3 regions of the Phyllobacterium sp. 0TCS1.6A genome follow, and region 3 is predicted to be linked to each of the others. Evidence: predicted binding sites of a transcription regulator. Region 3 holds the regulator's gene; each other region holds the start of a gene.
The links. The regulator LexA, encoded in region 3, represses DNA repair genes until DNA is damaged. The targets are predictions, from matches to a motif close to TGTTCNNNNTGTGTTCNG.
Positions count from the first base shown of each region.

Region 1: OSJ75_RS05535 (helicase-related protein) is a predicted target of LexA. The motif match lies at 6,401-6,418, and genes of this name have one in related genera.
Region 2: OSJ75_RS20000 (PA0069 family radical SAM protein) is a predicted target of LexA. The motif match lies at 2,122-2,139, and genes of this name have one in related genera.

Region 1 covers NZ_JAPMAB010000002.1:278,483-286,168, reverse strand. The annotation lists gene ispG (flavodoxin-dependent (E)-4-hydroxy-3-methylbut-2-enyl-diphosphate synthase) at 1-345, shown strand, start outside; gene OSJ75_RS05575 (polyprenyl synthetase family protein) at 355-1,272, opposite strand; gene mtgA (monofunctional biosynthetic peptidoglycan transglycosylase) at 1,507-2,166, shown strand; gene rpmF (50S ribosomal protein L32) at 2,329-2,511, shown strand; gene OSJ75_RS05560 (hypothetical protein) at 2,592-2,996, shown strand; gene OSJ75_RS05555 (cupin domain-containing protein) at 2,997-3,278, opposite strand; gene phaR (polyhydroxyalkanoate synthesis repressor PhaR) at 3,297-3,923, opposite strand; gene OSJ75_RS05545 (acetyl-CoA C-acetyltransferase) at 4,177-5,361, shown strand; gene OSJ75_RS05540 (beta-ketoacyl-ACP reductase) at 5,468-6,193, shown strand; gene OSJ75_RS05535 (helicase-related protein) at 6,563-7,686, shown strand, end outside.
Region 2 covers NZ_JAPMAB010000011.1:77-7,762, forward strand. The annotation lists gene OSJ75_RS19995 (ribonuclease HII) at 34-693, opposite strand; gene OSJ75_RS20000 (PA0069 family radical SAM protein) at 899-2,050, opposite strand; gene OSJ75_RS20005 (glycosyltransferase family 2 protein) at 2,194-2,700, shown strand; gene moaB (molybdenum cofactor biosynthesis protein B) at 2,704-3,255, opposite strand; gene OSJ75_RS20015 (4-(cytidine 5'-diphospho)-2-C-methyl-D-erythritol kinase) at 3,258-4,142, opposite strand; gene OSJ75_RS20020 (hypothetical protein) at 4,148-4,333, opposite strand; gene OSJ75_RS20025 (S49 family peptidase) at 4,430-5,287, opposite strand; gene OSJ75_RS20030 (tRNA1(Val) (adenine(37)-N6)-methyltransferase) at 5,359-6,132, opposite strand; gene OSJ75_RS20035 (DUF2007 domain-containing protein) at 6,136-6,357, opposite strand; gene OSJ75_RS20040 (polyprenyl synthetase family protein) at 6,544-7,560, shown strand; gene OSJ75_RS20045 (tetratricopeptide repeat protein) at 7,680-7,686, shown strand, end outside.
Region 3 covers NZ_JAPMAB010000001.1:791,813-799,498, reverse strand. The annotation lists gene OSJ75_RS03845 (ThuA domain-containing protein) at 1-94, opposite strand, end outside; gene OSJ75_RS03840 (ABC transporter ATP-binding protein) at 138-1,139, opposite strand; gene OSJ75_RS03835 (carbohydrate ABC transporter permease) at 1,150-1,977, opposite strand; gene OSJ75_RS03830 (carbohydrate ABC transporter permease) at 1,977-2,942, opposite strand; gene OSJ75_RS03825 (ABC transporter substrate-binding protein) at 3,042-4,304, opposite strand; gene OSJ75_RS03820 (substrate-binding domain-containing protein) at 4,593-5,612, shown strand; gene lexA (transcriptional repressor LexA) at 5,808-6,521, shown strand; gene OSJ75_RS03810 (ComEC/Rec2 family competence protein) at 6,505-7,686, opposite strand, start outside.

The DNA.
Region 1 (7,686 bases), on a different contig from region 3:
TGCCCCGGATGCGGGCGGACGACCTCGACCGTATTCCAGGAACTCGCGCAGTCGATCCAGAGCGACATCCGCAAGAACATGCCGGTCTGGCGCGAAAAATACCCCGGCGTCGAGGCGCTGAACGTGGCCGTGATGGGCTGCATCGTCAATGGACCGGGCGAATCCAAGATGGCCGATATCGGCATATCTCTTCCCGGCACGGGCGAAACGCCTTCCGCCCCGGTCTTCATCGATGGGCGGAAGGTCGCGACGCTGCGCGGCGCCGGCATTGCCGCCGAATTCCAGAAGATGGTGGCGGACTATATCGAAAACCGTTTTGGGCGGGGCGCACAGGCGGCGGAATGAGCCGTCCTCTCAGCTTTCCCTCTCCGCGATGAAGCTGGCGGCGGCGTTGAGCAGGCCGGCCTTTTCACCGAAGGGCGACAGCAGCTCCTGCGCCTGATCGACCAGCCCGGCGAGTTGCCGGCGCGTCCATTCGATGCCGTGGACCGAGACCAGCGTCGCCTTGCCCGCGGCTGCGTCCTTGCCGACGGCCTTGCCCAATTGCCCTGCATTGGCCGTCACGTCGAGCAGATCGTCGGCGAGCTGGAAGGCGAGGCCGATCGCCGAGCCATATTCGGCCAGGCGCTGGCGGTCGCCATCGGAGGCTCCCGCGATGATCGCGCCGGCCTCGCAGGCGAAGCGGATGAGCGCGCCGGTCTTCATCGCCTGCAACCGGATGATGCCCTGCTCGTCAGGCTTGACGGTCTCGGCTTCGAGATCGAGCGCCTGTCCGCCGGTCATGCCGCCGACGCCCGCTGCACGGGCCAGTTCATGTACCAGGGTCAGTCGCGCTTTCGCCGGCAATTCCGTCTCGTCGCTGGCGATCAGTTCGAACGCATAGGTGAGCAGGCTGTCGCCGGCAAGGATGGCCGCCGCCTCGTCGAATTTGCGATGCACCGTCGGTTGGCCGCGCCGGAGATCGTCATTGTCCATCGCCGGCAGGTCGTCATGGATCAGCGAGTAGCTGTGGACGCATTCGAGGGCCGCGGCCACGCGCAATGCAGCCATGGCGTCTCCACCCAGCAAAGCGGCGCTCTCCATGACGAGGAAGGGCCGAAGGCGCTTGCCGCCATTGAGCACGCCATGCCGCATGGCCGCCATGAGGCGGGCCGGACGGTAGATTTCCCCGCTGCGCGTCCTGTCGGAAAGAACCTCGTTCAGAAGCGTTTCGACGGCAAGAGCGTGCTGCTGCAAGCTGAGCTGAAAGAGAGCAGTGTGTTCTTCGGTCATGCCGCCAATGATCAATAAACGCTGCGCCGGTCAATGGGGGAGCTCGGTTCGGGCGCAAAAAATATCCGCCACGAAAGTCGCAGAGTGTCGAGAAAGAATTCCATTCCCGCCCGGTTTGCTCTATGTCCCATGCAGGGCGTTAGATGGAAGGTGGGCGTGGCAAGAGTTCTGGTCAGAAACAAGCGAGGCAGGGGTTATCTTGTGGACCCCGGGCGTTCGCCATTCGGGCGCGTCATGCGCTATCTGATCCTGACCGCCATCGTCCTGGCGATATTGCCGATCGTCCTGCTCATGCTCTACCGGCTGCCGTTCGTCCACCCGATATCGACGCTGATGGTCAAGGACCTCGCCACCTTTTCGGGCTATGAGCGGCAATGGGTCTCGCTCGACGAAATCTCGCCAGTGCTGGTGAATTCCGTCATGATGTCCGAAGATGCGAAATTCTGCTCCCATGCCGGTATCGACTGGGATGCGCTGAACTCCGTGGTCTCGGATACGATCGACGGGGAGCAGACGCGCGGAGCCTCCACCATACCCATGCAGACCGCGAAGAACCTGTTCCTGTGGAACGGACGATCTTTCATCCGCAAGGGGCTGGAGATACCGCTCGCGGTCATGACCGACCTCATGCTGCCCAAGCGGCGCCTGATGGAAATCTATCTCAACATCGCGGAATGGGGTCCCGGAATATATGGAATAGAAGCTGCCGCCCGGCACCATTTTCGCACCAGCGCCGCCAGGCTCTCCTCCAGGCAGGCGGCCTATCTTGCGGTGACGCTGCCAAATCCGAAGATCAGGAACCCGGCAAAGCCCGGGCGCGGGCTGCAGACGCTGGCCCGCGTCAATGAACGCCGAGCGCGCGGTGCGGGGGCATATGTCGGCTGCGTGAGCTGATGGCAGGGCCACCTGCGCGCCAGCTTGCAAAAAATACGACTCGCATCTGGTCAAAAGCCCTCAAGCGGTGTATAGCCCAGCCGAACTTTCCGGAATTTTGTCCATTGTGACAGGCTCAATCGGGCCAGTGCCGGATTTTGACTGAGTTACTGGAGCTGAACAATGGCTGTACCTAAACGAAAGACTTCGCCGTCGAAGCGCGGCATGCGCCGCTCGGCTGACGCCCTCAAGGCCCCGACCTATGTGGAAGACAAGAACTCCGGCGAACTGCGCCGCCCGCACCATGTCGATCTGAAGACCGGCATGTATCGCGGCCGTCAGGTGCTGACGCCGAAAGAAGGCTGATTCTTCCTGTTCTTTCATGCTAGAAGGACCGGCCTCGCGCCGGTCTTTCTTTTTGGCGGGAGCATTGAGGGAGAACGCGCATGGTTTCGAACATACCCCTTATGGTAGTGCCACTCATCGTCTTCAATCTGGTGATTGGCGGTTTCGCAGGTGTGAGCGGCCCCGATCCCTGGGCTATGGAACTCTATTCGACGCCGATGCTATCGGGCGGCATCTGGACCATGACGCTCGGCGATCTGATGATCGTGCTGTCGCTGGCGCTGCTGTTCTTCGAAATCATGAAATCGACGCGCACCAGCAATGCCTCGGTGATCGACCATCTTCTGTCCACCTTCGTCTTCGTCGCATTCCTGGTGGAGTTCCTGCTCGTTCCCGCCGCGTCGCACGCGCTGTTCTTCATCCTGCTGGTGATGGCATTCTTCGACATACTGGCCGGCTTCGCCGTCTCGCTGCGCTCCGCCGGCCGCGACGTCAATTTCCGCTGACTATTTCAGCTCGATCTCGATGAAGGCGTATTCGCCTTCATTGGCGTTGACGACATCATGCTCGACGCCCTCGCTGCGGAAATAGGGCACGCCTTTCTTCATCTCGGCAAAGTTCTCTCCGGAATCCGTCACCAGCTTTACCCGGCCGTCCATGAGGGGGACCACGACATAATCCCGCTCATGCCGGTGCCAGCCGGTATTGTCGCCGGCGGCAAATCTGTACTCGGTGACGATCACCTTCTCATTGTCGATGAAGACCGTGGCCTTGGCCGATCCGCTCATGATGCCTTTTCCTGACGCTTATTTGTCGAGGGAGTCGAGCTTGCGCTGCATGGCGGCGATCTGTTCCTTCAGTTCGTCCAGCCCGCTCGAGTCGGAAGCCTTGTCCGTGGCGGCCTCGGCCGGAGCCTGTGCCCCGCCCGGCGTCTTGTTCAGTCCGAAGGGCGCGAACATCTGCATCGCCTGCTGGAAGAGCTCCGTATTGCGCCGTACCTGTTCCTCCACGAGTTTCATCGGCGCGCTCACATTCATCATGTCCATCGGCATCATGTCCATCGGCGTCTTGCCGAAGGCGGCGGTCAGTTGCTCGCGCATGCGCTCCTGCTCCCTGGCGAAGGCGGACATGGACTGTTCGAGGAATGTCGGCAGCACGACCTGCATCTGGTCGCCATAATAGGCGATGAGCTGGCGCAGGAACGGGATGGGCAACATGTTCTGGCCCTCCTTGTTCTCCAGCTCGAATATGATCTGCGTCAGCACCGAATGGGTGATGTCCTCGCCGGTCTTGGCATCCTGAACGGTAAAATCCTCATTGCGCTTGACCATGCCGGCCAGGTCTTCCAGCGTCACATAGGTACTCGTGCCGGTATTGTAGAGTCTTCGATTGGCGTATTTCTTGATGATGATTTCGCCGGTTTTTCCTGCCATTACTTCGCTCCCCACTCGCTCCCATGCCGACATTGTTCCGCAGGTCCCACGGACAGATAAGGAAGGATAGGTGCAAAGCCGCGCAAATCAAAGTGATTTGTGCAGTGCATTCAACTTCATGCAACCCGATTATGCTGCGCCGCAGCGCGGATAAATCGCTACAAAGCATCGCGGGGGCCCTTGTCAAACGGCGTGGGGAAGGGAATTCTGTCATCCAACTGTGCATCCTGCTTTCAGAAATGAGGAATTTCCAATGACCCAGTCCATCGTCATAGCAAGCGCGGCCCGCACGCCGGTCGGCTCGTTCAACGGCGCCTTTGCCAATGTCCCTGCACATGAACTGGGAGCGGCGGTGATCAAGGAGGTGCTGGCACGTGCGGGCGTGGACGCCGCCGACGTGGACGAAGTCATCATGGGCCAGGTGCTCAGCGCCGGCGAAGGCCAGAATCCCGCCCGGCAGGCGGCCATGGAAGCCGGCATTCCGCAGGAAAAGACGGCCTGGGGGTTGAACCAGCTCTGCGGTTCGGGCTTGCGCGCCGTGGCTATCGGAATGCAGCAGATCGCCACGGGCGACGCGGGGATCATCGTGGCGGGCGGGCAGGAATCCATGTCCATGGCCCCGCATTGCGCGCATCTGCGGGCGGGCGTGAAGATGGGCGATTACAAGATGATCGACACCATGATCAAGGATGGCCTGACGGACGCATTCCACGGCTACCACATGGGCATAACGGCGGAGAATATCGCGCGCAAATGGCAGTTGACGCGCGAGGAGCAGGATAATTTCGCCCTCGCTTCGCAGAACAAGGCGGAGGCCGCGCAGAAGGCCGGCCGCTTCAAGGACGAGATCGTCCCGGTCACCATCAAGACGCGCAAGGGCGACGTCGTCGTGAGCGAGGACGAATATATCCGCCATGGCGCCACGCTGGACTCGCTCACCAAGCTGCGGCCCGCTTTCGACAAGGAAGGCACGGTGACCGCCGGCAACGCCTCCGGCCTCAATGACGGCGCCGCGGCGGTGGTACTGATGAGCGAGGAGGAAGCGAGCCGCCGCGGTGTGAAACCGCTGGCCCGCATCGTGTCATGGGCGACGGCGGGCGTCGATCCGGCGATCATGGGAACCGGACCGATACCGGCGTCGCGCAAGGCGCTGGAGAAGGCCGGCTGGAAGGTCGAGGATCTCGATCTCGTCGAGGCGAACGAAGCCTTTGCCGCCCAGGCCTGCGCGGTCAACAAGGACCTCGGCTTCAACACGGACATCGTCAACGTCAATGGCGGTGCGATCGCGATCGGCCACCCGATCGGTGCGTCCGGGGCGCGTGTTTTGAACACGCTTCTTTTCGAACTGAAGCGCCGCAATGGCAGCAAGGGGCTCGCAACGCTCTGCATCGGCGGCGGCATGGGCGTCGCCCTGTGCGTGGAACGCGTCAAGGATTGACGCCGTACTGACCCGGCCCGCCGTTTTCGGGCCGGGTGCCGGCAGGTGGAGGTCTGCGGCACAAGATTTTGTTGATTTGATTTAAGCGTTAATTTGAGGAGGCAAAATGACAAGAACGGCTATCGTAACCGGGGGAACGCGAGGCATAGGCGCTGCAATCAGTACGGCTCTGAAGACAGCGGGCTATAATGTGGTTGCCACATATGCGGGCAATGACGAGGCAGCGCAGAAGTTCAGGGAAGCAACCGGCATCCCGATCTACAAATGGGACGTTTCCAATTATGAGGAATGCGCCGCCGGTATTGCCCGGGTTGAGGAGGAGTATGGCCCGGTCGCCGTGCTCGTCAACAATGCCGGCATTACCCGCGACGCGATGTTCCACAAGATGACGCCCGGCCAATGGAACGAGGTCGTCAATACCAACCTCAACGGGTTGTTCAACATGACCCATCCGGTCTGGAGCGGGATGAGGGATCGGAAGTTCGGCCGCATCATCAATATTTCGTCGATCAACGGCCAGAAGGGGCAGGCCGGGCAGGCTAATTATTCAGCCGCCAAGGCCGGGGATCTCGGCTTCACCAAGGCGCTGGCGCAGGAGGGGGCCAGGGCGGGAATCACGGTCAATGCCATCTGCCCCGGCTATATCGGGACCGAGATGGTGCGCGCCATCGATGAAAAGGTGCTGAATGAGCGCATCATTCCGCAAATTCCCGTCGGGCGCCTGGGCGAGCCCGAAGAAGTGGCGCGCTGCGTGGTGTTTCTCGCCTCCGACGAGGCCGGATTCATCACCGGATCGACCCTTTCCGCCAATGGCGGCCAGTATTTCTGTTGAGACTTTGCCGCGCCGCGAGGCGCGGCATTCCTCCGCCGCCATGGTTAATATTTCATCGCCAATCTCGCTAAATCCTTAAGATCGGCACGAAAACGCCGAAGGACGGCGAAAATTCGATTCAGCATATGGTTGGAATGCGGCTGCGAGATCCATATATAGCGGTGAACAAAACGGGAAACAGAACGCGGAAGCGATTCGTCGCTGATTCGTTCTCCTCGCGTTCTGTTTCTTAACGGTATATTCCGTGAATCGTTTTGTGATTGTTTATCTGGAATGCCCCACCTAGGTTCTGTACACGGTTTAAACGACCCGTTCAGCTGTACTGGCTGCAATTGATGGGTTCCCCAAGTTGCGGATTTGAACTCGCCGATGACTGTGATGCCCATGCCCGAAATTTCCCGGTTTCCGACAGGCCGAGACGTCACTGCCGTTCTCGGTCCGACGAATACCGGCAAGACCCATCTCGCCATCGAGCGGATGCTGGCGCATCGCAGCGGCATCATCGGCCTGCCGCTGCGCCTGCTGGCGCGCGAGGTCTATAACAAGATCGCCGAGCGGGTCGGCACGGCCAATGTCGCGCTGATAACGGGCGAGGAGAAGATCAGCCCGCCGGGCGCGGCCTATGCGGTCTGCACGGTCGAGGCCATGCCGCGCCAGACGGACATGGACTTCGTCGCGATCGATGAGGTTCAGCTCGCCAATGATCTCGAGCGCGGCCATATCTTCACGGATCGCATCCTGCATCTGCGCGGGCGCCAGGAAACCCTGCTTCTCGGCGCTGCCACCATGCGCGCCATATTGGAAAAGCTGCTGCCCGGCATTTCGGTCGTCACGCGGCCTCGGCTGTCCAACCTTCACTATGCCGGGTCGAAGAAGATCACGCGCCTGCCGCCGCGTAGCGCCATCGTCGCCTTCGCCGCGGATGAGGTCTATGCGATCGCCGAACTGATCCGGCGGCAGTCCGGCGGCGCGGCGGTGGTCATGGGCACGTTGAGCCCTCGCACGCGCAACGCCCAGGTGGAATTGTATCAATCCGGCGATGTGGACTATCTGGTGGCGACCGACGCCATCGGCATGGGGCTCAATCTCGACGTCAATCATGTCGCCTTCGCGCAGGATCGAAAGTTCGACGGCTACCAGTTCCGCGATCTCTCGCCGGCGGAGATCGGACAGATCGCCGGGCGGGCAGGGCGCCACCTGCGTGACGGCACCTTCGGCGTCACCGGCCAGGTCGCTGCGTTTTCCGAGCCGCTGGTGCAGAAGGTCGAGTCGCATACATTCGATCCGGTGCGCATCCTGCAATGGCGAACCGCGAATTTCGACTTTTCCAGCATCGACGCCCTCAAGCGCTCGATCGATACGCCCGCTCCGGGCGAGGGGCTGACGCGCGCCTTGCCCGCGGTGGATCAGCAGGCACTGGAGTTCCTTTCGCGCGATCCGGACGTAGCGCCGCTGGCGAGCGGGCCGGAGAGGGTGGCGCTGCTTTGGGATGC
Region 2 (7,686 bases), on a different contig from region 3:
GAGAGCGGGGCGCTCGGGGCAGAATCGACCCTGTCAGGCGATGCGGTCCTTCAGCGGGGAGAAGCTGAAGCGGTGCAGGCCGGTCAGCGGGCCGTGCTGTTCCATGGCGTTGCGGTGCATTTCCGTGGCGTAGCCGGCATGCTGTTCCAGCCCGTAGAGCGGGTAGTAGCGGCCGGTCTGCGCCATCATGCGGTCGCGCGTGACTTTCGCCAGGATAGAGGCGGCGGCGATGGAGACCGAGCGCTGGTCGCCCTTGATCAACGCCGTCGCCGGGCAGGGCAGGCCGGGGGCGACATCGCGCCCGTCGATGAGGATATGGCCGGGCAGGATCGCAAGGCCACGCGCCGCGCGGCGCATCGCCTCCAGCGCCGCCTTCAAAATGTCGGTGGCATCGATGGCCGGGGCGGAAATGCTGGCGACGCAGCAGGCCAGCGCCGTCGCGGTGATCGTCTCGAACAATTCCTCGCGCCGCGCCGCTGTCAGCCGCTTCGAATCGTCCAGCCCTTCCGGAATCTTCTTCGGATTGAGGATGACCGCCGCCGCAACCACGGGGCCGGCGAGCGGTCCGCGTCCGGCTTCGTCTATGCCGGCGACGAACTCGACACCGGAACGCATCCATTTGCGCTCGCTGGCAAAGTCCGGCTTGGCGGGCTCCAGGGGAAGCAGCAGAGAATCAGAACGCGATCGAGACATCTTGCGGCGACACTCGCATTCGTTCCGATTCTCTGCAAGTCCCTGATGCTCGGGGGGCGGGTGGCATCAGGGAGGCTCGTCCCGGCGAGGTTGGGGTGCCGCCGGGACGAAGGGGAAGCTTTCACTTGGTGCGCCTTCCGGAAAAGTCGGTGGATTTCTCCACCGGGAAAACGCGTAGAAACAGGGCGCCAGTGAACCCGGATCACTAGAAAAGCGATAATTGCTGGCTCGCGGGTGTGGGCGCGAACAGGTCGGTCCTCAGCCTCTTCTTGTTCGTGTTGATGCCGAGGCGTTTTGTCGCCAGCTCGAAACGCCGCCCGATCTGCCAGGCATAGGGCCCTTCGCCGCGCATGCGCTTGCCCCATTCGGCGTCGTAATCCTTGCCCTGCCGCATGGAACGGACGAGCGACAGCACATGGCGATACCTGTCCGGGTAGTTGCGCAGCAGCCATTCCTTGAAGATCGGGCTCACCTCCAGCGGCAGGCGAAGCAGGACATAGCCGGCCTCGCGCACGCCCTGGGCATGGGCCGCGTCGAGAATGCGCTCGATCTCATGGTCGTTGAGCCCGGGAATGACCGGCGCCACCATCACGCCGACGGGAACGCCCGCATCCGCGAGGCCGCGCAGCGCCTGCAGCCGCCTTGTCGGCGTCGAGGCCCTCGGCTCCATGGTGCGGGCGAGCCTGCCGTCGAGCGAGGTCACCGAAAGGCAGACCTTGGCCAGCCCCTTCTCGGCCATGCGCGCGAGAATGTCCTGGTCGCGCATGACGAGCGCCGATTTGGTGACGATGCCGACGGGATGCTGATGCTCCTCCAGCACCTGCAGAATATCGCGCATGATGCGCCATTTCTTCTCGATCGGCTGGTAGGGATCGGTATTCGTGCCGATGGCGATGGTCCTGGCCTGATAGCCCGGCCGGGACAATTCCTTGTCGAGCATCCTCGCGGCGTCGGGCTTGGCGAACAGCTTCGATTCGAAGTCGAGCCCAGCCGAAAGCCCCATGTAGGTGTGCGTCGGCCGGGCGAAACAATAGATGCAGCCATGCTCGCAGCCCCGATAGGGATTGATCGAGCGGTCGAAGCTGATATCGGGGGAATCGTTGCGGGTGATGATGGTGCGCGGCTTTTCCACCTGGACATCGGTCTTGAACGGCGGCAGGTCCTCGATCGTCTCCCAGCCATCATCATAGACGTGCCTGGTCTCGCTCTCGAAGCGCCCTGTCGGGTTGATGCCCGCACCCCGGCCGCGCCGGCGTTCGGAATCGACGCGCAGGCCCGTCTCGTCGAGCAGCGCATTGGCATGTTGCGCCCGGCCATCGCCGAAAGCGGCCTTGTCAGCCTGCACTACAATATCCATTGCATCCTCCCTCTTCAGGAACGGCTCGATTCGCATCGCTGCTAAACATGAATCTATTCCTAGCACGCGGATAGAACAAAGCAAGAACAATTTAGCCAAAAGCAGTGATGGAAATTTTCGCGCGCTTGCTATAATTGCTTTTTATGATCTCCGTCCTGATTGAAACCCACAATTCCGACGAACTTCTGGCCAGGACGCTCACCGGTTTGGTCGGCGGAGCGGTGGAGGGGCTGTTGAGCGACGTCATCGTCGTCGATCATGGCTCGCAGGACCAGACGCACCGCGTCGCTGATGCGGCCGGCTGCATCTTCCTGCAGGACCAGATGCTGATCGATGGCTTCATGCGGGGCCGCAGCGACTGGTTCCTGCTGCTGGAGCCCGGCGCGCGCCTCATGGATGGTTGGATCGAGCCGGTGGCGGTGCATGTGGAGCGCATGCAGGGGCCGGCCTGTTTCACCCGTGCCTCCCTGTATCGGAAGCCGCTGTTGAAGCGGCTGTTCTCGGCGGCCAATCCCATAGCGGACGGCCTGCTTATATCGCGCCGCCAGTCGCTGACATTGCTGAAGCCGGATACGAGGGCGGCGGATCTTGCGCGCGGGCTGGCCATGAAGCGCATGCGTGCCGAGATCGTGCCGGCGCCGGCCAGATAGGTTTCAGCTTGCAGCGCCGCGGCGCAGGTGCTCGTCGAGGCGCGGCATGATCTCGACGAAATTGCACGGCATGTGCCGGTAGTCGAGCTGGTGCTGGAGTATGCCGTCCCAGGCGTCCTTGCAGGCGCCGGGCGAGCCGGGCAGGACGAAGACGAAAGTCGAATTCAACAGGCCTGCCGTCGCCCGCGACTGGATGGTCGAGGTGCCGATCTTGTCCTGCGATATCCGGTGGAAGACGGCGGAAAAGCCATCCATCCGCTTCTCGAATATGGGCTCCAGCGCTTCCGGCGTCACGTCGCGGCCGGTAAAGCCGGTGCCGCCGGTGGTGATGATCACATCGATCTCCGGGTCCTCCGACCAGGCGATGACCTTGTAGCGGATCACGCTGAGCTCGTCGGCGACGATGGCGCGGTCGGCGAGGATATGCCCGGCCTTGACGATACGCTCGGCGAGGGTCGCGCCGGATTTGTCGTCGTCCGTGGTGCGGGTGTCCGAGACGGTCAGCACCGCGATCTTCACCGGCACGAAGGCGCGGCTTTCGTCTATCCTGTCCATGATCATCCCTCCGCCGGACTATGTGTGGCCATGACGAACCAGTCCGGATGCTGTTGTTGCAGGCGCTGCGCGGCAAGCGCCGCCGCCGCGTCGCTGTCATAGATGGCAAAGCAGGTCGCACCCGAGCCGGACATGCGCGCCAGAAGCGGGCCGGTATCTTCCAGCGCGTGAAGCGTGTCGTCGATCCTCGCCGAGAGCTTGCGCGCGGCGAGGTAGAGATGGTTCTGCGTTGCCGCGAGATAGTCGCAAAGCGCCGCCGCCGAGGCGAGGCCGGGCAATGGCGGCAAGCCGGGATTGTCGCGCCGGTCGAGCGCCGCGAAGGCCTGCGGTGTCGAGACGGCAAGGCCGCAATTGGCCAGTACCAGCGACAGATGCGGAAACTGCGCCACCGGCTCGATGGCTTCGCCGATGCCGCGCGCCATGAGCGGGCGCCCGTGCAGGCACATCGGCAGGTCGGCGCCGAGCTTCAGCGCGACCGGCAGCAGGGCTCCGGGCTCGATCTGCAGGCGCCACAGCCGGGCGAGAGCCAGCAGGACCGCCGCTGCGTCGCTCGATCCGCCGCCAATGCCGGAGGCGATGGGCAGGTTTTTCTCAAGATGGATGGCAACGGCGCCCGAATGCCGGGGGAAGAGCGAACGCAGGGCGTCGCGCGCGCGGATCACCAGATTGCCGTCGTCCGCCGGCAGTCCCGCCGCGAAAGGGCCGCCGATGGCGAAACTGTCGGCGGCGGCGCTTTTCACGCTGATGCGGTCGCCATGGCCGGCAAACACCACGAGACTGTCGAGGAGATGATAGCCGTCGTCGCGCCGGCCCGTCACATGCAACGCAAGGTTGATCTTGGCGGGAGCAACACGGCTCACTGTGCCGGGCGCTGGGCTGTCGAACATGGTTTTCAGTCTTTGCGCAGGCGGTATTCACCGGTTTTCGGATCGCGCACCAGGGTGCCGTCGGCCCTGTTCTGCGCTTCCTTTTCCGCCTCGCGCACACGCTGCGAAACGCGCTGCGCCTCGCGCTTGAAGGAGCGGTAGCCATAATAGGCGGCGAGGCCGACAAGCAGGAAGAAGATCAGTTGTGGCATCGGCGTAACCCTCGAAACATGCGGCTGTTCAAGACCAGATATAGCATGGCCGGCCGCGCTTGCCAAAGCGGCCGGTGCGGAAATTCCGGCTCCCGTCTACAGGCCGAAACGCGACCACAGGGCGCGTTCCTCCACGGAAGCCGCCAATCCATTGGCGAGACCGGCGCCGAGACGCTCCAGCCCCACTTCGGCGGAGGGCAGCCTGCGGCCGAAAAGCCCGCGCGGCTGCGAGATCAGCTTCAGCCTGGTCTTCGGCCCGTATTGCGCCTGGAGATGCGAGCGCATGTCGCCGAGGCTATCGACTAGCCCGAGTTCGAGGCCGCGGATCCCGGTCCAGAACTGGCCTGTGAAGAGGTCCGGCGCCTCGCTCAGCTTGTCGCCGCGCCGCTCCTTGACGAGGCCGATGAAGGTCTCGTGGATTTCGAGCTGCAGCGCCTTCAGATGTTCGATGTCGTCCTTGTTTTCCGGGCGGAAGGGGTCGAGCGTCGCCTTGTTCCTGCCGGCCGTATGGACGCGCCGCTCCACGCCGATCTTCTTGATCAGTTCGGTGAAGCCGAAGCTTGCCGAGACGACGCCGATCGAGCCGACGATGGAGGAGGGGTCGGCGATGATCTCGTCGCCGGCGAGCGCGATCATGTAGCCGCCCGAGGCCGCGACATCCTCGACGAAGACATAGACCTTCTTGTTCTTTTCGCTGGCGAGATCGCGGATGCGCCGGTAGATCAGCCGCGACTGCACGGGCGAGCCGCCGGGCGAATTGACCGAGATGGCGACGGCCGGCGCGTCCTTGTCGGCGAAGGCCTTTTCGAGCACCGAGGCGGCCGTGGCGATCGACAGATTGTTCTGGAACCGGCTGTTGCCCGACATGATGGCGCCGTGCAGGCGAACCACGGGAATTTCGTGATGGTCCGGGCGCCAGCGCCGCGGCAGCAGATTCCGGATGAATCGGGGCAAGGGGCTCTCCTCATTGGTGGTGTTTCAACTGGCATGTAGGCGGCTGCGGCGGAATGACAATCCCGCCACGGCTAAAAAAGCCCGGCGAGCCCGTTGTTGATGGCGTCGGCGCGCGGCGTGAAGCCGTTTCCGCTCTCGTGATGGATGATCAGCGGCGGATGCAGGGCGAGGGGCGCCTTGCTGCCCTTGACGGCGCGCACGAGGATGCGGATGGCGGCTTCCTGCGGGCGGGGCTGAACCGGGACGATGACGATCTGGCCGAAGCGGCCGCGCAGGGCTTCGAGGATTTCGGCCAGCGAGCCCGGGCGGGCGATGATGCCGACCATGCCGGACGGCCGCAATATCGCTCCGGCGGTGCGGAGCCAGCCCTCGAACATGCCGGGCGCCATGACATGCGCCTCGGCCCGCAGCGGGTCCGGCGTCGCCCGGTCCGATGCCGCGTTGAAGGGCGGGTTCATGATGACGAAGCCGAAGCTGTCATCCGGCAGGCCGGCCGCGGCGCGGGCCCGCCCGGTCAGCATGACATCGGCTTCCAATACTTCCGCGCGGCCGGCAAGCGCCGCATTTTCGGCAAGTTCCAGCGTCCGCCGGGCGAAACCGGCCATGAAGGCCGAACGCTCGATCAGCGTCGCGCTCGCCTCCGGGCAGCGCGACAGCACGGCAAGGCCGGCGGCTCCCGCACCGGCGCCCATATCCGCGATCCGGCCGTTGAAACCGTCCGGCACCATGCTGGCGAGGATCATGGCATCGACGCCGGAACGATGGCCCTTGAGCGCGGGCTGCACCACGTGGAAGCGGCCGCGATGAAAGGCGTCGACAGTGCTCGTATCGTCGTCCGGCAGCATCGGTCAGTCACGAAGCTCCTGCTCGATGCCGGCGTCGGTCAGGATCTGCCGCGCCTCGGAGGCGTTCGCCTCCTCCACCATGATGCGCCGCGCCAGCACGCCGAGCGAGCCTTCGAGAATGCTCATATTGGCGTCGGCGACGAAGAAGTTGATGTTGGCGTCCTTCAGCAGGGCCTCGACGAAGGAAATCAGGACGGGGTCGTTCGTGCGCATGATTTCGAGCATGTCATTCTACCTTCCGAGGGATGCCGGCTTCCGGCGATGCTGCAAGCCCGCTTGGGGCCTAGCACGATTTGCCTAGCACGATCCAATGGCAGGCATCAAATTCCGCGCGCCAATTCGCCGCTTGCGGCTCGCAGCCGGTCAAAATAAGGTGCACCCGCACGATAGCAGGACAGTAGGAGTTTCGTTTTGGGCGTTGTTGTCAGTCTCGACGAGAAGAAAAGCAATGACGGTTCGGTCCAGCCGCTGGTCGATCTGACCAGGGGCGACATGGGCCGCGTCAATGAACTTATCCTGTCCAAGGCGGGTTCCGATGTCGAGATGATACCGGAGGTCGCCAATCATTTGATCTCCTCCGGCGGCAAGCGCCTGCGCCCGATGATCACGCTCGCGGCGGCGCGCATGTTCGGCTATCAGGGCGATGGCCATGTGAAGCTCGCCACCAGCGTCGAGTTCATGCATACGGCGACGCTGCTGCATGACGACGTGGTGGACGAAAGCGACCTCAGGCGCGGCCGCAGCACTGCGCGCATGATCTGGGGCAACCAGGCCAGCGTCCTCGTCGGCGATTTCCTGCTCGGCCAGGCCTTCAAGATGATGGTCGATGTCGGTTCGCTCGAAGCGCTGGACGTGCTCGCGACATCGGCCTCGATCATCGCCGAGGGCGAGGTGATGCAGCTTGCGGCAGCGAAGAATCTCGAGACGACGGAAGATGAATATCTGGCCGTGATCAAGGCCAAGACCGCGGCGCTGTTCTCGGCGGCGGCGGAAGTCGGTCCGATCATCGCGGCGGCATCGCGCACGGACCGGCAGGCGCTGCGTTCCTATGGCCTCAATCTCGGCCTCGCCTTCCAGCTGGTCGACGATGCGCTGGACTATGGCGGCAATGCCAAGGACCTCGGCAAGAATACGGGCGACGATTTCCGCGAGGGCAAGATCACCCTGCCGGTGGTGCTGACCTATCGCCGCGGCACCTCCGAGGAGCGGCTGTTCTGGAAGGAAGCGCTGGAAAACGGCCAGAACGACGACAAGAACCTCGAAAAGGCCAAGGGCCTGATGACGCGCTATGGCGCCTTGAGCGACACGGTCCAGCGCGCCCGCCACTTTGGCGGCATCGCGCGCGACGCGCTTGCCCCTCTCGATGCGTCGCCGCAGAAGGATGCGCTGCTCGACGTCATCGACTTCTGCATCAGCAGGGTCAACTGACCGGCGGCGCAAAAAGCCGGGGCCGTTTCGGGAAAACTTGTGGTGAAACCGTAAAAAGGCCATGGTTTCGGCCAGGATTCGTATCGAGGGCCACAAGGGTGGCCAAAGAGGAACACAATATGCAAC
Region 3 (7,686 bases):
TCTGATTGTGCATGCCCTCCGGATAGATGTCGGCGACGGTCTTGTTGATGTGCTCGTGAACGTTCTCGCCCCAAACGAGCGTACGAATAGGCATGGCTGTTTCCTTGTCTCAGGCTGTTTTCAATCTAGCTTCGGTCTCAGGCGGGTTTTCCCGCCTTGTCGAAACGGTGAACATTGTCATTTATCGGCGAAACATGGAGCGCTTCGCCCGGCTGGTGCCGCGCGGTGCCGTCCTGGCGAACGACAAGTGGCTCCTGTGCTCCGATATCGATGTAGAGATAGCTCTCCGAGCCGAGATTCTCCGAAAGCAGCAGCTTGCCCTGCCATCGACCCGTCTTCTCCACGATCTGCAGGTGCTCCGGGCGAACGCCCAGCGTATCGGCCTTGTAGGCTTCAGCGAATTTCCCGGTCAGAAAGTTCATCTTTGGGGACCCTATGAATCCGGCGACGAAAGTAGACTGGGGCTTTTCATACAGCTCCAGCGGCGTGCCGACCTGCTCCACATTGCCATCCCGCAACACACAGATCCGATCGGCCAACGTCATGGCCTCCACCTGATCATGCGTCACATAGATCATGGTCGTCTCGTGCATTTTGGCGTGGAGCTTGGCGATTTCAAGACGGGTCGCGACACGAAGCGCCGCATCGAGATTGGACAGCGGCTCGTCGAAAAGGAACACCTTGGGATCGCGGACGATGGCGCGTCCGATTGCGACGCGCTGGCGCTGGCCGCCGGAAAGCTGCTTGGGCAGGCGGTCCAGATATTCGGTGATCTGCAGCATTTCGGCCGCTTCGTTGACACGCTTCCTGATCTCGTCCGCGCCGCCCTTGGCGAGTTTTAGCCCGAACGCCATGTTGTCGTAGACGGTCATATGCGGATAGAGCGCGTAGGACTGGAACACCATTGCGATGCCGCGCTGGGACGGCGTGAGGCTGTTCACGACCTTGTCGTCGAATGACAGCGTGCCGGAGGTAATGTCCTCCAGCCCGGAAATCAGGCGCAGCAATGTGGACTTGCCGCACCCGGATGGACCAACGAACACCATGAATTCGCAAGGGTTTATCTCGAGATTGACACCCTTGATGACATCGAAATTGCCAAAGGACTTGCGAAGCTCTTTCAATCGTATTGTCGTCATTTGAAACTCCTCAGCCTTTGACGCCGCCGGCGGTAAGACCGGAAATGATCTTGCGTTGAAAAATGAGAACGAGAACGACCAGCGGTACGGTCACGATGACCGAGGCCGCCATGATCGCACCCCAGGGCACTTCATGGGCGCTGTTTCCGGTCAGAAGCGCTATGATCACCGGCACCGTCCGCGTCTCGGTCGACGAGGTGAATGTCAGGGCGAACAGGAACTCGTTCCAGGCGGCAATGAATGCCAGCAGGCCCGTGGTCACCATTGCGGGCCACATCAGCGGCAGGAACACTTTCGTGATGATCACCCAGGGCGTGGCCCCATCGACGATCGCCGCTTCTTCGATCTCGACCGGAAGGTCTCTCATGAAGGTGGTGAGCACCCAGACGGTAAAGGGCAGCGTGAAGATCGTATAGGAGAAGATCAGGCCCCACAGCGTATTATAGAGGCCGAGCAGCCGGATGACTTCGAACAGGCCGGCGAGAACGGCGATCTGCGGGAACATCGAAACCGAAAGGATGGTCAGGAGCAGCAGCGAGCGCCCGCGAAACCGTACCCTCGCCAGCGCGAAGGACGCCGTTATGGCGATCAGCAGCGACAGCATCACGACGAGGCTCGAAACGATGACCGAATTCAACAGGTTGCGGGTGAAACTGCCGGCCTCGATCACCGAGACATAATTGGCCAGCGAGAAGCTCGTGGGCAGATAGGAGATCGTGAACAGCGAATTCCCGGTTTTGAAGCTCGTTATGATCGCATAGTAGAACGGGAACACCGAAAACAGCACGATGAGCGCCACCAGAGCGTAGAATGCCGTTTGCTTGACGAGTGCTGGCATCAGCGTTCCCCTCCATCGAGGCGCACACGGCCGAGCCAGATCGCAGCGATCGTCATCAAGGCAATGATGACGAACAGCAATGTCGATTGGGCCGAGCCATAGGCGAATTTGTCGAACTCGATCAGATTTTCGCGCGCGAGTACCGACATGGTCTTGGTCTGCGCACTGTTCGGCGTCAGGACATAGATCAGGTCGAATATCCGCATCGCATCGAGCAGGCGGAAGATGATGGCGACCATCAGCGCCGGCCTGACCAGCGGCAGGGTGATGCGGAAGAACTGCTTCACCGGATGAACGCCATCGATGCGCGCCGCTTCATATATGTCCTGCGGGATCATCTGCAGGCCGGCGAGGATCAGCAGCGCCATGAATGGCGTGGTCTTCCACACATCGACGATCAGCACCGCGATCATCGCCGTGTCCGCGCTGGCGGTCCAGGCAATCGGCGCGCTGATCAGGCCGAGGCGGATGAAGAGATCGTTGAGAATGCCGAACTGGTCGTTCAGCATCCAGCCCCACATGCGGGCGGAAACGATGGTCGGTATCGCCCAAGGTATCAGTATCGCGGCACGGACGAGGCCCCTGCCCTTGAAATCGGCGTTGAGCACGAGGGCGATGATCATCCCGAAAAATGCCTCCAGCGCCACCGAAAGAATGCTGAAGCGCACCGTATTCCAGACGGCATTCCACCAGGCCGGATCGACCAGCAGGCCGGAATAGATGGTGCGCCCGCTCTTCAGCTGAATCCACGAAAAATAGTTCTTGAAGCCGACCCATTTGGCGGCGCCCATATTGGTGAGGGAGGCGTCGGTAAAGGAGAAATAGATGGTGCGGATGAGAGGCCAGCCTGCAACCACGATCAGCGCGACGATCATCGGTATCAGGAATAATTGTGCGGCCCGCGCGCGTTGCCGCAATAGTTCGGAGCGCATGGCCAATTCAGAGCGCATGGTCGGTGCAGTCATATGCGCAGTCCCCGGTTGATCGACATATCGTCAGGCGTCGGCGCGGATGATTTTCAGGAGGTTGTGAAATCATTCGCGCCACGCCCTTTGCTGGAACGACTACCAGCTACCGCCCTGAAGTTCCGCCAGTTTTGCCTCGAGCAGTTCGAGGTTTTCGGCTGCGGTGCCATTGCCCGACAGCGTGTCGTGGACCGCGCTCCAGAACATCGACGAGACCTCGTTATATTTGACCTTGGTCGGAGCCGACGGACGCGGCACGGCCGTTTCGAACACCGGCTTCCAATTGCTGATCAATGGCTGCGCGGCGATGATTTCCTTGTCGTCATAGAGCGCCTTGATGGTGGGAAGATTTGAGAGGGCTATGGCCCGCTCCTTCTGCTGCTCGGGCGCCGAAAGGAACTTCACCAGCTTGATCGCCTCTTCCGGCGACTTGCTGTACTTGGAAACGGCTATGTTCCAGCCGCCAAGCGCGGCTGCGGACGACGCTCCTTCCTTGCCGGCCGGCAGGGGCACCACGTCGAATTTGCCCTTGATTGCGCTGTCCGGGCCATTGCCCAGCGCATAGGCATAGGGCCAGTTGCGCATGAACACGGAATTGCCGGTCTGCCAGACACCGCGACTTTCTTCCTCGGTATAGGCGAGCGCGCCACGCGGACTGATCGTATCGATCCAGCCCTTGGCGCGGTCGACGGCTGCCGCTGCGTCCGGATTGTTGATCGAGATGGTGCCATCGGTCTCGATGATCTGACCGCCACCCGAAGACTTGATCCATTCAAGCGCATTGCAGGTCAGCCCCTCATAGGCATTGCCCTGGAATACATAGCCGAACATTCCCTTGTTGCCGGCGGCCCGCTCGCCATCCTGTATTTCCTTGGCGGTCGCAGCCATCTCGTCCCAGGTCTTCGGCACCGGCTTCTTGTACTTTTCGAGGAGGTCCTTGCGGTAATAGAGCGCCGGCGCATCCGTATACATCGGCATGGCCACCAGCTTGCCATCGACGGTCTGGCTCTCGATGACGGATGGGAAGTGCTGTCCGATCACGTCCTTGAAGGCGTCGGTCAGGTCGAGAAACTGCTCTGCCAGCTGCGGCGCCCAGATGACGTCGGTGCGATAGACGTCGATATCGGTATTGCCGGCCGCCAGCCACAGCCGATACTGGCCGAACTGATCGGAACTATTGGCGGGCATCGCGACGATCTGGACCTTGTTGCCCGTCTCCTTTTCGAAGCGGTCGAGCTGGCTGCGCAGGAACTCGCGCCCATTGCCCGTATCGCCGGACACGATGGACAGATTGGCCGCATAGGCGCCCGAACTCAAAAGAGCCGTAACCAGCGCCCCGGCGAGAAATGATCCAAGCTTCATAATTCCTCCTCCTCGTTCAATGGCGCCACATCAGCGGCGCCCCTCCTCCAGTAGCGCCCGGATCCCTCCCAAAGCGCTTTGGAAAATAAGTGTCAAATTAGGTCCACAATGTCAAGATACCGCAAAACCACCTTGTGCAACAGAGAATTTGTCAACATAATTGCTTTATAGCGCTTTGGATTTTATTCAATCTGGCGTTGTATGCCAGTCGTCGCAATGGCCAGTCATCACAACGGGCCAGTCTTCGTAATGGGCCAGTCTTCGCAATGGAAATGTCGGAACGATCATATGAACCTCAAGGAATTGGCTGAACGGCTGGGACTGTCCCAGACCACCGTCAGCCGCGCATTGAACGGCTACCCGGAAGTCAGCGAGGCGACGCGCGAGCGCGTGACGAGGGCTGCCCTGCAGCACGGATACACCGCCAACGCCAATGCGCGCCGGCTGGCGATGGGCCGGGTCGGCGCCATCGGCATCATCATTCCGGCCGATTCCAGCCAGAGATTCGGACCGCACACCGCCGAATTCCTGGCCGGCCTGGCCGAACGCCTCTCCGCCCATGAGATCGATTTCCTGATCAGCCCGCTGATCAACAATGACGAGATCTCGGTCTATAAGCGCCTGATTTCGAGCAAACGCGTCGATGCCATCATCGTTTCGCACCCCGCACTCGTGGACGAGCGGATAACCATGCTGGCCAAGGCCGGCTTTCCCTTCGTGCTGCACGGCAGGACGGAAGCAGACGTTCCCCATTCCTGGCTCGACATCGACAATCAGGGCGCTTTCTACCAGGCGGCCTCGCATCTGCTCGATCTCGGCCACCGCCACATTGCCATGATCGACGGCCTCAAGGGCTTCACCTTCTCCGAACATCGCGAACTCGGATACCGGCAGGCTCATCTGGAGCGCGGCCTGCCCATCGATGAACGTCTCATCATTCATGACAGGTTTTCCGACGACATCGGCTTCGCCGAAACGCTGCGCCTCCTCTCCTGTGAACCGCAGCCGACCGGCATTATCGCAGGATCGATGATGACTGCGCTGGGCGTTTCACGCGCCATACGCGCCAAGGGCTACCAGGTCGGAAAGCAGGTTTCCCTCATCGCCCATGATGACGTCTTCCCCTATCTCAATGCCAGCAACATGGTGCCATCCATGACGACAACCCGCTCATCGATCCGCGCTGCCGGAACGAGGATCGCCGAGATGCTGATGTTGCAGCTCGACGGCGCCGCCGTGACAGCCATGCAGGAAGTCTGGCCGGTCGAACTGATCCTGCGCCAATCGAGCGGGCCACCCGTCCGTTAGCAGGCTATGGAAGCTGCTGCGAAGGCATGATGCTTCGCCAAAAGTAGCGAAAAATGTCCTATCGCCATGGCGTTCCATATAAATTTCCGCCACCTGGGCTTTTTCAACCACATATTAATCCTTGTGGAACACAACTGGAACATATAGTGTTTGTTCTGGTTTTGTTTTTCCGATTCCCTGGTGGAGGATCGCCAAATGCTCACGCGCAAGCAACATGAACTACTGCTGTTCATACATGATCGCCTGAAGGAAACGGGCATCCCCCCTTCCTTCGATGAAATGAAGGATGCGCTCGACCTTGCGTCGAAGTCCGGGATTCATCGGCTGATCTCGGCGCTCGAGGAGCGCGGCTTCATTCGCCGCCTTGCCAACAGGGCGCGGGCGCTCGAAGTGATCCGTCTTCCTGATTCGATCGCTCCGGGACTGAACGCCCAGCGCAAATTCTCGCCGAGCGTGATCGAGGGCAGCCTTGGCCGCACCGCCCCTGCGCCGCAACCCGCGCCGGACATCGGCAATATCGCGGCCAATATGGTCAGCATTCCGGTCATGGGACGCATCGCGGCCGGTGTGCCGATCGCGGCCATCCAGAACCAGACGAGCATGCTGACGCTGCCGCCCGACATGATCGGCAATGGCGAGCATTATGCCCTTGAGGTCAAGGGTGACTCGATGATCGAGGCGGGGATTTTCGACGGCGATACCGTCGTCATACGGCGCGGCAACACCGCAAATCCCGGCGAGATCGTCGTGGCCCTCGTCGATGATGAGGAGGCAACGCTGAAGCGCTTCCGTCGCAAGGGCGCGTCGATTGCACTCGAAGCGGCGAATCCTGCCTATGAGACGCGAATTTTCGGCCCCGATCGCGTTCAGGTTCAGGGCAAGCTCGTCGGGCTCATTCGGCGGTACTGACCACAGCCTGTACAGGCGGGCGTTTCGGCGGGCGCGGACGCTCCGCGATATTGCGTGCCGCCCGCGAATGAATTCGATAATTGTTCCATGGCCGGATGGGCCGCCCGATCGCATACTCTATCGATGCGAAAAAACCCGGCGCTGCTGCGGCGATCGCTCCCCGGGTGGGTTCGGTCGATTGGCGACGGTCTTCCGTCGATCGTTTGATTGCGGGCATTGGCCGAAACTCGGGCACTGGCCGAAGCTTGATGGTCGCTGCGCCAAAGAGCGCCAATTGCTGCCGCGTTACGGTGATGGGCGCATTCTTCACCTCGCAAGAGCGATAGGGGCCGGCGAAGGCCAGCACCATGATATCGCTTTCCATGCAAGCGGCCGCCATGGCCTCGGCCGAACGGACATGCGCCACCACGGCGCCATATCGCGGCTCCCTTGCGAGGCATAGCTCTGCGTTGCACTCGAACTGCGTGTCCTCCGCTGCCACGGCTGGTTTGGCCGGAACGATCACGGCCGATGTGGCATGGGCCTGTTGCCAGTTCTTGAGCGTAAAGCTTTCCGCGCCCGCCCTGTTGACGGCAAGGCGGCCGTCGGTCGCGCGCAGCGCCACCAGGCTCGCATTCTCGGAGATCATGATTTCCGGCGGCGGCGTCCAGACTGCCAGGGCTGCGGCCGCTGCAAAGAGCGGCAAGGCGAACAGGCGCAGACGCGTCGCCGGAAACAGCAATATGATCAGGCCGAGGCAGGCGAGGATCAGGCTTTGGCGGGGGACGAGACCGAAATTGCCCGGCGGAGAGTGACCTGAGACCATTTCGGCGACCATGATGACCATATCGATGCCGCGCTCCATGATGCCGAAGAAAAACCCGTCGAGATCGAATGGCATTGCCATGAGACCGATGACGCCGAATGGAATGACGAGCGTTGAAATCACCGGCAGCGCCAGCGCGTTGCCGATGAGCCCGAGCGGCGCCGTATTGTTGAAGTGATAGGCGGCGAAGATCGAACTCGCCGCCCCGGCGACCAGCGAGGTCAACGCGATTCCAATGACATACTGCGCCACCGCTTCCAGTGCGCGCCCCGCCGCCCCCGTCGGACGCCCCCGGCGCTTTGCCCTGCGGCTTCCCCACCAGCCGTAGAAGGCAATCAGCGCCGCCGTCGCCGAATAGGA